Regions from separate parts of the Gordonia sp. CPCC 206044 genome, predicted to be linked through region 1. Evidence: predicted binding sites of a transcription regulator. Region 1 holds the regulator's gene; each other region holds the start of a gene.
The links. Region 1 encodes LexA, which represses DNA repair genes until DNA is damaged. Its sites were predicted from a motif close to CGAACANNTGTTCG; they were not measured.
Positions count from the first base shown of each region.

Region 1 (3,098 bases):
CGCACGGCGCGACGAGTTCAACGAGTTCGCGCATTGGCTGGTCGAGGAACTGCGCGTCGGGTTGTTCGCGCAACGACTCGGAACCGCCTATCCGATCTCGGAGAAACGCGCGATGAAAGCACTCGACGGGTTCCGCTGAAACGACGGCCTCGACGGGGTTCCGCGGATACGACGGGTCAGCCGACCTCGTCGGAAACCGCTCGCAACTCGTCGATCTCACGCTGGAAGTCGGCGACGGAGTCGAATGAGCGGTAGACCGATGCAAACCTCAGATAGGCCACGGCGTCGAGGTCACGCAATGGCCCCAGGATCGCCAGACCCACCTCGTTGCTGGGGATCTCGGCCGATCCCGAGGACCGCACCGCATCCTCGACCTGCTGCGCCAATTGCGCCAACGCATCCTCGGCGACGTCGCGCCCCTGACACGCCCGACGCACGCCGCGCATGACTTTCTCGCGGCTGAACGGTTCGGTCACACCGTTGCGTTTGACCACCGACAACACCGCACTCTCGACCGTGGAAAATCGCCGACCACAGTCCGCACACGAGCGCCGGCGTCGGATCACCTGCCCGTCGTCGGCGACACGCGAGTCGATGACCTTGGTGTCTTCGTTCTTGCAAAACGGACAGCGCATGTCGTCCTCACGCACATCGCGGGACACACCGGCGCACCGGATCTTCGCTACGCCGTGCCGGTTTCCGGCTGGACCCTGTGCCACCGAGGATACCGTCCGGCCCCTCAGCGATACGCGGGGGCGATCAGCGCCTGCCCCACGCGCAGACCCGAGCCGGACAGATCGTTGCGCGCCACGATCGCATCGATGACCGTTTCGCGCGGCATGTCCGGAGCCACCCGGTCGGCAATCGAACTCAGCGAGTCACCGGCCCGCACGTGCACGACCTCGGCGCCGACGGGTTCGGGAGCGACCGAGGCCGCATAGTTCGACCCGACGATGGCGACCACCCAGACGACGATCGCGAGAGCACCGCCGGCCAACACGGCGAGGGCGGCCGCGCGACGGCGTGCGTAGACGCGCGACGTCGACGCGGGCGACGCGCACCGAGTGCCGGCAACCCGCGGCCTGCCGACGGCCAGCGAGGTGGCCGGCCGGTTCGGCCCGGGCCTGCTCCGATCACCGTGGGCGCGGCGGCGGGTGGGCGTGCCGACCACACGGGCGTCGGTGCGGGCGTTCGCCGTCGATGCCTGCGGGCGTTCCAGTGTGATGGTGCTCATCGCGGTCTCCTCGATCACATGTTCGATGGAACTGATGTTCGATTTGTAGCACGGTGCACCGACAAAGTCTCGACACACGTCGAACAAATGTTTGAACATGTCTGCGACGTGGGTTACTCTCGGCGCTGAGAGAACCCATCGACCAGCGTTTTTCCGCGAATCCCGGCCCGGGGCCGGATTCGAACAGAGAGGACTCACCGATGAGCGACAAGGCCGGCGGACGACGCGGTACCCCGCGTGCGGTCGACGAGAAGGCCGACACCGACGAGGCTTCTGTCGACCCGGCTGTCGCGGAGGCGTCGCTCACCCCACGTCAGCGCGGCGTGCTGGAGTACATCCGACAGTCGGTCCGGGAACGTGGATATCCACCGAGCATCCGCGAGATCGGCGATGCGGTCGGCCTGACGTCCACGTCGTCGGTGGCCCATCAGTTGCGCACCCTGGAACGCAAGGGACTGCTCAAGCGTGACCACAACCGTCCACGGGCGGTCAACATCTCAGACGGCGAGCACAATCACATCCCGCCCGGCGGTTCGGCCGCCGACGACGGGTCGAGCCTGCCCGCGCCCACGTTCGTACCCGTGCTGGGCCGGATCGCCGCGGGCGGACCGATCCTCGCCGAGGAAGCTGTGGAGGACGTCTTCCCGCTGCCGCGCGAACTCGTCGGCGAGGGGTCGCTGTTCCTGCTGCGTGTGGTCGGCGAATCGATGATCGATGCGGCGATCTGCGACGGCGACTGGGTGGTCGTCCGGCAACAGAACGTCGCCGACAACGGCGACATCGTCGCGGCGATGATCGACGGCGAGGCGACCGTGAAGACGTTCAAGCGCAAGGACGGTCACGTGTGGCTGATGCCGCACAACGAGCTGTTCGAGCCCATCCCCGGTGACGACGCCGCCATCCTCGGCAAGGTCGTCACCGTGATGCGCCGGGTCTGAGAGCCGTCCGACGCCCGGTCAGTTGCTGCCGAAAGCGGCAGCCGCGGCGGCTCGAGCGGAGGCTGCGTCGGCCAGCCCCAGGATCGTGTCCGAGGCCAACTTGCATTGATCGCTGGTGACCCGGCCGAGCTTGGCGCCGACCGCGGCCGCCGCGGCCGGCGCCGCCGACAGTGACGTGACACCCAGACCCACCAGGACGCATGCGAGCAACGGATCGGCCGCGGCCTCACCGCACACGCCCACCGGTTTGCCCGCGGCGCGCCCGGCGCGGGCCACGTTCGCGATCAGCGCCAGCACCGCCGGTTGCCAGGGATCGGTCAGCGACGCCAGATCCGACGACATCCGGTCCGCGGCCATCGTGTACTGCGTCAGATCGTTGGTACCGATCGACACGAAGTCGACCTCGGCCATGACCTGCGGCGCGAGGATCGCCACGGCGGGGACCTCCACCATGATCCCGGCGACGAGACCTCGTGCCCGCACCTCGCCGGCGAACTCCCGCGCCTCGGCCGCCGTGGCGATCATGGGCGCCATCACCCACGGACTCGCGCCACTCTCCTTGGCTGCGGCCGCGATGGCATCGAGTTGGGCCGCGCGGATCTCGGGGTGGGCGTTGGCGATTCGGTTGCCGCGCACACCGAGTGCGGGGTTGGCCTCGTCGGGCTGGGCCACGAACTTCAGCGGCTTGTCCGATCCGGCGTCGAGCGTGCGGATCACCACTTTCTGATCACCGAACGCGTCGATGACCTCGCGGTAGAGCTTGGTCTGCTCGGCGACCGTGGGAGCATCAGTGCGGTCGAGGAAGGCGAGTTCGGTGCGGAACAGCCCGACGCCTTCCACCGGGAATCCGCTGGCCGTGCGGGCCGAGGCGCCGTCGGCGACGTTGGCGAGGATGCCGACGGGTTTGCCGTCGGATGTCCGGCCCG
Region 1 covers NZ_JBCLVL010000005.1:224,392-227,489, reverse strand. The annotation lists gene hrpA (ATP-dependent RNA helicase HrpA) at 1-139, shown strand, start outside; gene nrdR (transcriptional regulator NrdR) at 177-635, opposite strand; gene AAFP35_RS09740 (LysM peptidoglycan-binding domain-containing protein) at 740-1,234, opposite strand; gene lexA (transcriptional repressor LexA) at 1,435-2,172, shown strand; gene AAFP35_RS09730 (phosphoenolpyruvate--protein phosphotransferase) at 2,191-3,098, opposite strand, start outside.

Region 2 (3,098 bases), on a different contig from region 1:
CCGGCAACTGACCACTGGTGTTGCGCTGCCACGCCGGGCGCCCCGCATCCCGACCAGACTTGACGATATGGGTGGCGTACTGGCCCGGCCTCGTGCCGACCTTGCCGTTATGGGGTCGACACGCCCCAGCCAACTCGATGACATCGGTGTACCCGCCATCGGCCCAATCATCCTCAGCATGATGAATCTCGACCCGCGAAGCCGGGGTGGCACACTCCGGCGCCGAACAACCCCCACCATCACGAGCCATGATCATCATCCGCTGAGCCTGATTGGCCAACCGCGCCGCCCGACCCAAATACAACGGCTCGGCCGTATGCTCGGCAAACACCGCCAAATGCGCCTGCGCCCCTGCCGCGAGCTCGATGACATCGGAGATCGGCAACACCGCCCCCGACGCCGTCTCCCCCACCCCCGCATGGGCACGTAACTCGGCGTCGGTGATCTTGATGATCAGATGCGGCGGCAATCCCCGATGCGATGTCCCCAACACCCCGCCATCAAGCACCGCCCGCAGCAACGCCGTCAACGCGTCATGATTGCGCTGCCCGGGTGTCCGCATGTCGCGGTCGGCGGCAGCTTTCAAGGCCTCGCGGTCGGCGTCATCGAGGTGACCGTGCGGGGAGTGTTCGTCGGCGGGATTGTTCATTCCCGGCGCCGCCCACGCATCGAGCACCACATCCAGCATCGCCCGGGTGATCGGATCCAACTCGGCGGTCAACCGACTCATCTTCGCCGCATCCTGCCGACCCACCGTCACACTACGGCGACGTTTCCGGTCGGCGTCGTCGGCGAGGTCACCATCCGGATCCAGATGCGCCAACAGCCGCTCCCCCAGGCGGGTCAACTGTGACGGGGTGTGCTCGCGGGCATACCCGGCCATCTCCCGCTCAGCCGCAGCAGCAAGCTCAACTGGTACTGCGGCCGGGATCTTGTCCAACACCGCCAGCACCGCCGACACATGCGCGGTGCCGATAGCGCCGTCTGACCAGGCTTGCGCCACATGCGGATACCTCGTCGGCACCTGCTCACCCGCTAGCGAATACGTCGGCAGCAACGCTGCGATCTGCCGACGCCGCACCCCCGGATCGGTGATCCGCAACCGCGACACCAAAAAATCTGTGAATCGGGCGAACCCCTCCCGGGCGACCACACCACGCTCATCGCAGTCGACCAGACGCCGCAAACCGACAAACCCCAACCGCCGCACAGCACGCTCATGCGCCTGCGCAACACCAACAATCTCCGAATACGACGCGCTGGTCGTATCGACCGCGCTGATCCGGTCGATCAACTCATCGAGCTGACGATAGAGGTCAACAACCTCAGACACCTGCTCGCCAGCAACATGATCGTCGGTCATCACACCCCCCGTGTTTCGAACTCGTGTTCGAATATACGCCGGTCCGAGTGGACTTGGCAAGGGGTTTGCGCGGATTGCCGACCGAGTCGAAGGATCATCGAAATATGCTGTGCACCAGCATCTTTGACAATTCTCGACGATCCCGATCGGTATCGATTCCCGTTTCCCCCGCTCGGACCCGCACCAGCTACCCTGAGGTCGACAGGGTCAGACGAACTGCGGCACGAAGATCGCCCCCTCCGTCGCGTCGGCGCCGACCAGTCGCCGCGGGTATTGACCGGTCACGAGGTCGGCGATGAACGCAGCGATCCCTCCGCGGTGATAGAGGAACACGAACGAGCGGAAGTCGGCGTAGAACACCGGCCACTCGTTCGGATCGTCGCCGATATGGTGCCAGAATCCGGTCGCCCGCCGGCCCCGCCACCCCAAGCCGTGCACTCCCCATCAACCAATGCGAACACAGGTCACTGCATCGCGATCTTGTTCGATTTGGACCGGTTGCATTTCCAGCAGAGGGTTTGCAGATTCTCGGGAGTCGACATACCTCCCCGGGAGACAGGGACGATATGGTCCACCTCAAGAAGGAGGTGGGGTTCTGCCGCGAGTGACACAGAGCAGTACCGGCAAGTGTGATTGTCGCGTGTCTTGATTGAGTTGCGCAATCTGGATGTCATCAGCGCACGCTGCCCCGCGGCACTCTTTCGCCAGCGGATCTTCTGCGAAAGAGTCTCGACCAGTGCGTCGATTGTCGGGGTATCCAACGTGACGGTTGTTCGCTGCGAGCTGTTCCCGCCGGCACTGACGTACTCAAAGACGTATACGGGATAAGGAACCGTGATCGGCGAAAGCTCCACGCCGACGTGCTTCATGAACTCGTCCATGTAATGCTTCAGAATGAATGCGGGCGGATTGATCGATTGCGTGATACTCGCTTCACGTTGATGCAGATTCGCCACGGCCTCTTCGAGCCGAGTGATGCTGTTGCCCAGGCTCTCGACGTTACCGAGGCTCACCTCATCCGCCTTGATGCCGAAGTACTTCATCACGTACTTGAGAGGATCTCCGCTGGCGTTACGCACCACCTGAAGCGAACAGTTATGCACATTCGGCGCATAGTAGGTCGCCACGTTCCGGTCTCGGCGGTAGTTCCAGTTACTGGTGTTCTCGAACGATGCCAGATGAGCCTGCGCGCCTGTATAAGACACACCAAGTCCAAAAGTCTCGCCCATTCGAATTTCGGAGATGTAGTGAGCCAGTTCGTTATGCTCCGAAACAAACGCTGCGATCCGAGACCGGTGAGTCGAGAACTCGTCGCTTGCGAAGTACCGCTCCTTACGAATGTATCGAACAATCCGATACACGACCCAACCCGAGAACGCTAGAAACGCGATTACTAGTAGAGCTTCCATGCCGATGACTGTCCTTCGCCAGTTCCTCTGTCAAGAGACCAGACTTTATCAAGGCGATACGACAAGGTTCTCGATTTGGACGAATGAGACGCGCTCGGCTTCTCATGCTGCCCTAACAGTTCTTGGATGTGGCTCCCAACCACGTCACACCATTCGAGCCACCGCTCAATCCTGACCGCGTTCCTATGTAGAGTCAGCGTGGCACCAGTAGTCGACAAGCGCGATGGACGGGCGACACGACCAATCACTGGTCAGGGATGACCATCGACTGCATCGATCCGATCCGGATGTCGACGTTCTGGGGAACTCCTCGGGATCGAACCCTC
Region 2 covers NZ_JBCLVL010000017.1:56,444-59,541, reverse strand. The annotation lists gene AAFP35_RS22315 (DUF222 domain-containing protein) at 1-1,363, opposite strand, end outside; gene AAFP35_RS22310 (hypothetical protein) at 1,571-1,723, opposite strand; gene AAFP35_RS22305 (HNH endonuclease) at 1,828-2,772, opposite strand.
Region 2: AAFP35_RS22315 (DUF222 domain-containing protein) is a predicted target of LexA. The motif match lies at 1,380-1,393, and genes of this name have one in related genera.

Region 3 (3,098 bases), on a different contig from region 1:
GAGATACGGGATCAGTGCCTTGTCGAGCTTGGCCGACAGATCCGACATGATCGCGGTCTGTCCACCGACGTGGAGTTGGGCACCGGCCTGTTCGACGGTCGGCGTGTAGTCGCGGATCTCCTCCATCAGGTCGTGGGTGGCCGCGGCCGACGGCGAACTCGTCGGGGTGACCGAGATCAGCGCGGTGTCGGCACCGGTGTTCGGTTGCGGAGACCCGTTGCCCATCCAGGTGAGGGTGTTCGCATTGGCGACGTCGTCGAGCGTCCTGATGTGATCGACGGCCTGCTCTGCGGTGGCCGCGATGTCGCCGTTCTCGGTGTGCAGCACGACCAGCAGCGGACCGTTGATGCCCTCACCGAATCCGCGCTGCAGCAAAGTCTGAGCGGCGGCCTCGTCGTCGCTCGTCATCGACATGCCCAGTTCGAGTTTCGTCATCGGGATGGCCGCGAGGACCAGCACCAACAGACCACCGATGATGAACGGCACCGGACGCTTGACCACCGTGCGGCCGAACCGGACGCCGAGGGTGTCGGCGCTGTCGGATTCCTCGGCATGCTTGATCCACGGGATACGCGGCGCGAACGCGAATCGGCCGGTGGCGCCCAACAGTGCGGGGATCAGGGTCAGTGCGGCGAGGACCGCGACGAACACCGCGACGGCCGCGCCCATGCCCATCTGCGTGATGAGCGGGATACCGATGACCATGAGGGCCACCACCGCGATGATGACGGTCAGCCCGGCGAACACCACCGCGGAGCCTGCCGTGCCGACCGCTCTGCCTGCGGCGTCGGCGGCCGAACCACCACGTTTACGCTCGCTGCGGTACCGCGACACGATGAACAGCGCATAGTCGATCGACACCGCGATACCCAGCATCGTGACGATGCCGGTTGCCGTCTCGTTGACGCTGAGGACCTCCGCCGACAACGTCAACAGCATGATGGTGATCATGACGCCCATCAGGCCGGTGATCAGCGGGATGAATGCCGCCACCAGCGCCCCGAAGGCCACGATCATCACCACGAAAGCGACTGCGAAGCCGATCATCTCGGCCTTGCCGCCGGCCTCCATGACCTGCATCAGCGAGCCGGTGGCCTCGACCTGTAGCCCGTCACCGCTGTGTGCGGCGAGGATCGTCGTCAGCTGATCCTTCTCGTCGACGGTGAGGTCCATCGCCTCGATGTTCTGACGGACCTGGATCAGCCCGACCTTGCCGCCGTCACCGATGACCGACGACGCCATCGCCGGCTGCATCTGGGCGACCGTCAGAGGGTTGACGACCGTCTTGGCGTCGGAGAGTTCGGGAAGCTTGTGCAGGTCGGCCACCAGAGCGTCGATCTGCGCGGAGTGTGCGGCCAGTCCGTCGTCGGCCGCCACCAGCACGCTGGTCGACGCGCGTTCCTGCTGCTTCATGACATCCGGGAAGTACTGCTCCACCTGTTCGGTGGCGGTGCCCGAATCCGTGCCGGGAAGGCTGAAGTCCTTGGCGAACTTGGGGTTGAGCGCGCCCACGAGGCCAGACACCGCGATCGCGGCGATCAACCAGACCGCGATCATCCACCACTTGTGCCGGAAGGAGAACCTCCCGACTCGATACAGAAATGACGCCATGCTTCCCTCTCGGACGCTCTCGGAACGGCTGCGCGATAGGTCACCACAGCAAACTGTTAGTGACTACCACTTGTTACTGGATAACAGGAAATCTCCATCTTCGCCACGACGACCAGGCCATTCGTGATCGACCTCTCCCTCACTCCGTTCTGGTCGGCCAGATCATCGAACACCTGTTCGTACACAGGCGTATGCTCGGGGCATGCTCGCCGGCATCCAGGGATCACTCTTCGACCAGACCTCCGACACCGTGACCATCGGGGATCTCGGCGGTGCGATGCGCCGCCCGCTGGCGCAGGGGGCCTGGGTGGATCTGCGGCCCGGGTGGATCGCCGGCTCCGAATTGCTCTTCGACCGTCTGCGCACCCACGCGGCGTGGCGCTCCGAGCGGCGCCAGATGTACGACCGGGTCGTCGACGTGCCACGACTCGTCGCCAACTATCACGAGGCCGCCACGTTTCCCGATCCGCTGCTGGTCGAGGCCCGCAACCGGCTGACCGATCACTACCGCGGCGAACTGTCCGAGGGCTTCGCGACCGCTGGGCTGTGTCTGTACCGCGACGGGAACGACAGCGTTGCGTGGCACGGCGACCGCATCGGCCGCGGAGCCACGACCGACACGATGGTCGCGATCGTCTCCCTCGGTTCGCCCCGCCCCCTGCTGCTGCGCCCTCGCGGTGGCGGAACGTCGATGAGATTCGTCGTCGGCCCCGGCGACCTGCTGGTGATGGGCGGGAGCTGCCAGCGGACCTGGGAACACGCCGTGCCGAAGGTGCCCGGCGCCGGCCCGCGCATCAGCGTGCAGTTCCGTCCGCCCGGCGTCTGGTGACCCCACACCCCGTGATCGGCGTCACCATCCGGGCGAGGAGACTGCGTGATTTAATCCCTGTTGTCCTACCGCCCCGGGGTTGAGTCGAAAGAGAACCGTGAATCACAAGTCCATAGCTGTTGCTGTCCTGTCCGCTTCGTCGATCATCGCCGTCGCGGCGCCCGCATCGGCGAGTCCCCTGGACAGCCTGCTCGGCAGTTCGGGTAGCGCCTCCGGGTTCGGGAGTTCCTCGGGTGGCCTGACGAGTCTGTTCGACGCCGGCAGTTCGGCCCTGGGGTCCTCGAGCAGCAAACCCGAGCATTACGGCAAGCTCGGTCGCGACAACGCGCCCAACGGGGTGAAGTCGATCAATGTGTGGGCCTATGCGCCCAAGGCGAAGCCGATCTCGGCCAACGTGTATCCGAAGAACTCACAACTCGGCGTGAAGTGGAACTCCACCATCGACGCGGGACCGGTGGTCGACGGCAACGAGTGCACCATGAGCATCCGGATCACCGGGCCGAAGATCCCGGCGAAGGCCGCCCTGTTCAAGACCCGCGACTGCACATCTGTGCACACCTACATGTTGCGGGCCGCTGGTGGTTACTCGATCACCGTCACCGACGGGATCTCGGGCGCCTCGAACTCGATCACCTTCGACGTCCGATAGGCGCCCGAG
Region 3 covers NZ_JBCLVL010000007.1:161,151-164,248, forward strand. The annotation lists gene AAFP35_RS13225 (MMPL family transporter) at 1-1,611, opposite strand, end outside; gene AAFP35_RS13230 (alpha-ketoglutarate-dependent dioxygenase AlkB) at 1,814-2,440, shown strand; gene AAFP35_RS13235 (hypothetical protein) at 2,538-3,089, shown strand.
Region 3: AAFP35_RS13230 (alpha-ketoglutarate-dependent dioxygenase AlkB) is a predicted target of LexA. The motif match lies at 1,778-1,791, and genes of this name have one in related genera.

Region 4 (3,098 bases), on a different contig from region 1:
GACGATACGACCGCCCGGTGGCAGGTACCGGCTGGCGACGAACAGGGCGTTCAAGCCTGCAATACCCGCACCGACGATGCAGACGTCGCAGGTCACGCGCACCACCGGGGGCTGATCTGTCGCTGATGTTCCCTGGTCCACGGCTATAGGATTCGCCGTCCCGTCCGAGGCTTCACGAGTAGTCGACTACTCGATCTGACAGTGCTTCTTCTCGTGATCGGCGGACAGCGAATCAGCTGTGGTGGTGTGGCCGGCCGTTAGAGTCTGTGTCCCAGTCTATTTCGCGTACGGACCATCCCGCCGAGACGAGGCGTGGTACTCGTCGGCGTTCTTCTTGTCGGTGATAGACGCGGTGTGGTGGTGACTTGTCCGGTGGTGAGGTGTCGCCGTGGAGGTGGCGGGTGAAGGATTCGGCGACATGGTGGAGCCGGTTGATGCGAGGCGGGTTGCTCGGTTGGCCTGCGTCGGTGTTGAGCGTCCAGGCAGGTCGTCCGGTGTCGGGGCCTTCTGTGACGATGTGGGTGCGGTACTGGCCCGGTTTGGGGCCCACTCGCCGGTTGTCGGGTGGACATGCCCCGGCCAGCGCGTTGATGTCGGTGAAACCGCCATCGGCCCAGTCACGGTGGGCGTGATGCGCTTCGAGGTGGGTGAACGGCTGGGTGCAGTCTGGGCAGGTGCAGCCGCTGCCGTCGCGGGCGAACAGGGCGAATCGTTGGGATCGGTTGGCGAACCGACTCGCTCGCCCCAGATAGAGGATCTCGGGAGTGTGATCGGCGAACACGGCCAGGTGCATCTGGGCGCGGGCGGCCACGTCGATCACGTCGCGGATCGGCAGACATGCACCGCCGGCCGTCTCGGCGATCCCGGCCTGTTCGCGCAGCTGGGTTTCGGTGATCTTGATGATCAGATGTGGTGGCAATCCACGGTGACTGCGCCCGAGGAGCCCGCCGTCGAGGACTGCGGTCAACAGCGCCTTGAATGCGTCGTGGTTGCGCTGGGCCGGGGAGCGGTGGTCGCGTCCGGCGGCGTCCTTGAGTACCTCGGGGTCGGTGTCGTCTTTGCTGCCCTGCGGCGACTGCTCGTCGTCGGGGTTGTTCATCCCCGGAGCCGCCCACGCATCGAGCACCACATCGAACATGGACCGCGTCAGGGGATCGAGGCTGCCCCGCACAGTGCTCATGAGCTGGGCGTCTTGCTCGCCCACGCTGAGTCCCCGGCGCCGGGCGCGGTCTGCGTCGTCGGTGACCGACCCATCGGGGTCCAGATGGGCCAGGATGCGCGCACCCAGCTCGGCGACGCCTCGTGGTGTGAACTCGCGCGCACCCTCGGCGAGGGTGCGTTCTGCGAACTCCTTGTGCTCGGCGGGGATTGCTGCGGGAATACGATTCAACGCCTCGAGGATCTTCTGCACGTGCTCCGGGCCGATCGCCCCTTCGGCAACCGCTGCTGCGGTCTCTGGACACTTCGGGGGCAGTGGTTCACCGTGCAGCGAGTGCATCGGCACCAACGCTTCCATGTGCTTGCGTCGCATCGTCGGGTTCGCGATCCGCAACGGGCCGGCCATGAAATCGTGCAGTGACCGATAACCGGCCCGCATGTGCGCGCCGCGATCGGAGACGTCCAGGACGCGTTGATGACCGAGGCCGCTCATCCGCCGAGCGGCGAGCTCGTGCGCGACTGCGACCTCGATCGACTCCGTGTCCGACGCGGGGCTCGCATCGGCTGCGTCGATCCTGTCCAGCACGTCATGCAGCTCGGCGTACAACGCGACGATCTCTGTCTGCGGTACGTCGCCGACCATCGCGCCCACCCCCTGTATGTCGAACGCATGTTCGAGTTTAGCGGAGGTTTGGGGCCCGCGCAAGACTCGGATCCGGGACGTTTCGGAGCCGGGTATCGTTGTGCAACTGGCGAATTCGACCCCAAGGGCGAGCGCGATGGGTGTCGGCGAACGCGACCTCGAGTGACTACACGGTGCAGAGCGGGGAGTGGTCGGTGCGGCCGCCCGTGGTCGGTGTCACGAGGAACGTGCACGAGTTGAAGCCCACCTTCTCGATCTGGCCGCGCAACATGCGCAGGGTCGACGTCGAGACGACCTTGTCGCGGGAGAGAAGGAATCCCGACGTCCTCGTCGGGTCGCCGACGACGGCGAATCGGTAGGGATCGTCCGGGGTCTTGCCGTCACCGATCCAGGCGACGATGTAGTTGGGTGTGTTGCCCGGATCGATGCTGACCGGGACCTGTGGGAACTTCACGGACAGTTGGGCTTTGGTGACCGGGTCGACGACGCTGGCGCGACCCTGCACGCGATTGCGCTGGCCGGTGAACGTGGCGCAGGTGTTCTCCACCCCGATGGTCGTGGCGTCGATCGGCGTGTACGTGGCCTTGGTGTCCTTGGCGCAGTTCAGATTGAAGAAGGCCGGCACGGCCGCGAGTTGCCACCACGAACCCAGATACCGAGTTGTGTCGAGCTTGGGGATCGGTTGCAGGGGAGCGGCCGATGCGGGCCCGGTGGTCACGAACAACGCCCCGATCGTGAGGGCTGCCGTCGCAAGCAACATGACGAGCGAGCGGGTCGTGTGGGAGATGCGCATGAAGGCTCCGTTCGGTGTGCTGGTGTTGGTGCCAGCTATTCGGAACCGTGGTGGGGGTGGATGGGTCTGGGTTCGGGTACGTGATGATAGGCCGCTGGGGCGCCCGGCGATCACGAAAGAAACTAGGCGCGCCGTGACGTCACCTGTCCGAGGGGAGATCTCAGCAATCTCCGCTTTCGACTTGCTGTGCGGACTCGCCGAAATCGAGACCGCTGCGGTTTGTGGCGCAGTGGGACTGATCCCACCCCGTGTCCGATCGGTATATACCGAAAGAATTCGGGGGCATGAGCTCATGAGCTCAGCGGGCCGATGATCGGCTGCTCACTGGTCTGCTGACGTTATGGCCATTGAAGTCCAGCGAAGATGCTTTTGATGAATATCAGATTAGGCGGCTCGCGCGTCAACTATCGTCATCCCAAAACTTACCGGAAGGGTATATGGCAATGATGGTGACCGATGGAATCAAGACGCTCGCTGCAAAAATCAGGGACAAGCGAGCCAGCA
Region 4 covers NZ_JBCLVL010000016.1:128,124-131,221, forward strand. The annotation lists gene AAFP35_RS21970 (FAD-dependent oxidoreductase) at 1-96, opposite strand, end outside; gene AAFP35_RS21975 (DUF222 domain-containing protein) at 233-1,801, opposite strand; gene AAFP35_RS21980 (lipocalin family protein) at 1,968-2,594, opposite strand; gene AAFP35_RS21985 (type I restriction endonuclease) at 3,038-3,098, shown strand, end outside.
Region 4: AAFP35_RS21975 (DUF222 domain-containing protein) is a predicted target of LexA. The motif match lies at 1,822-1,835, and genes of this name have one in related genera.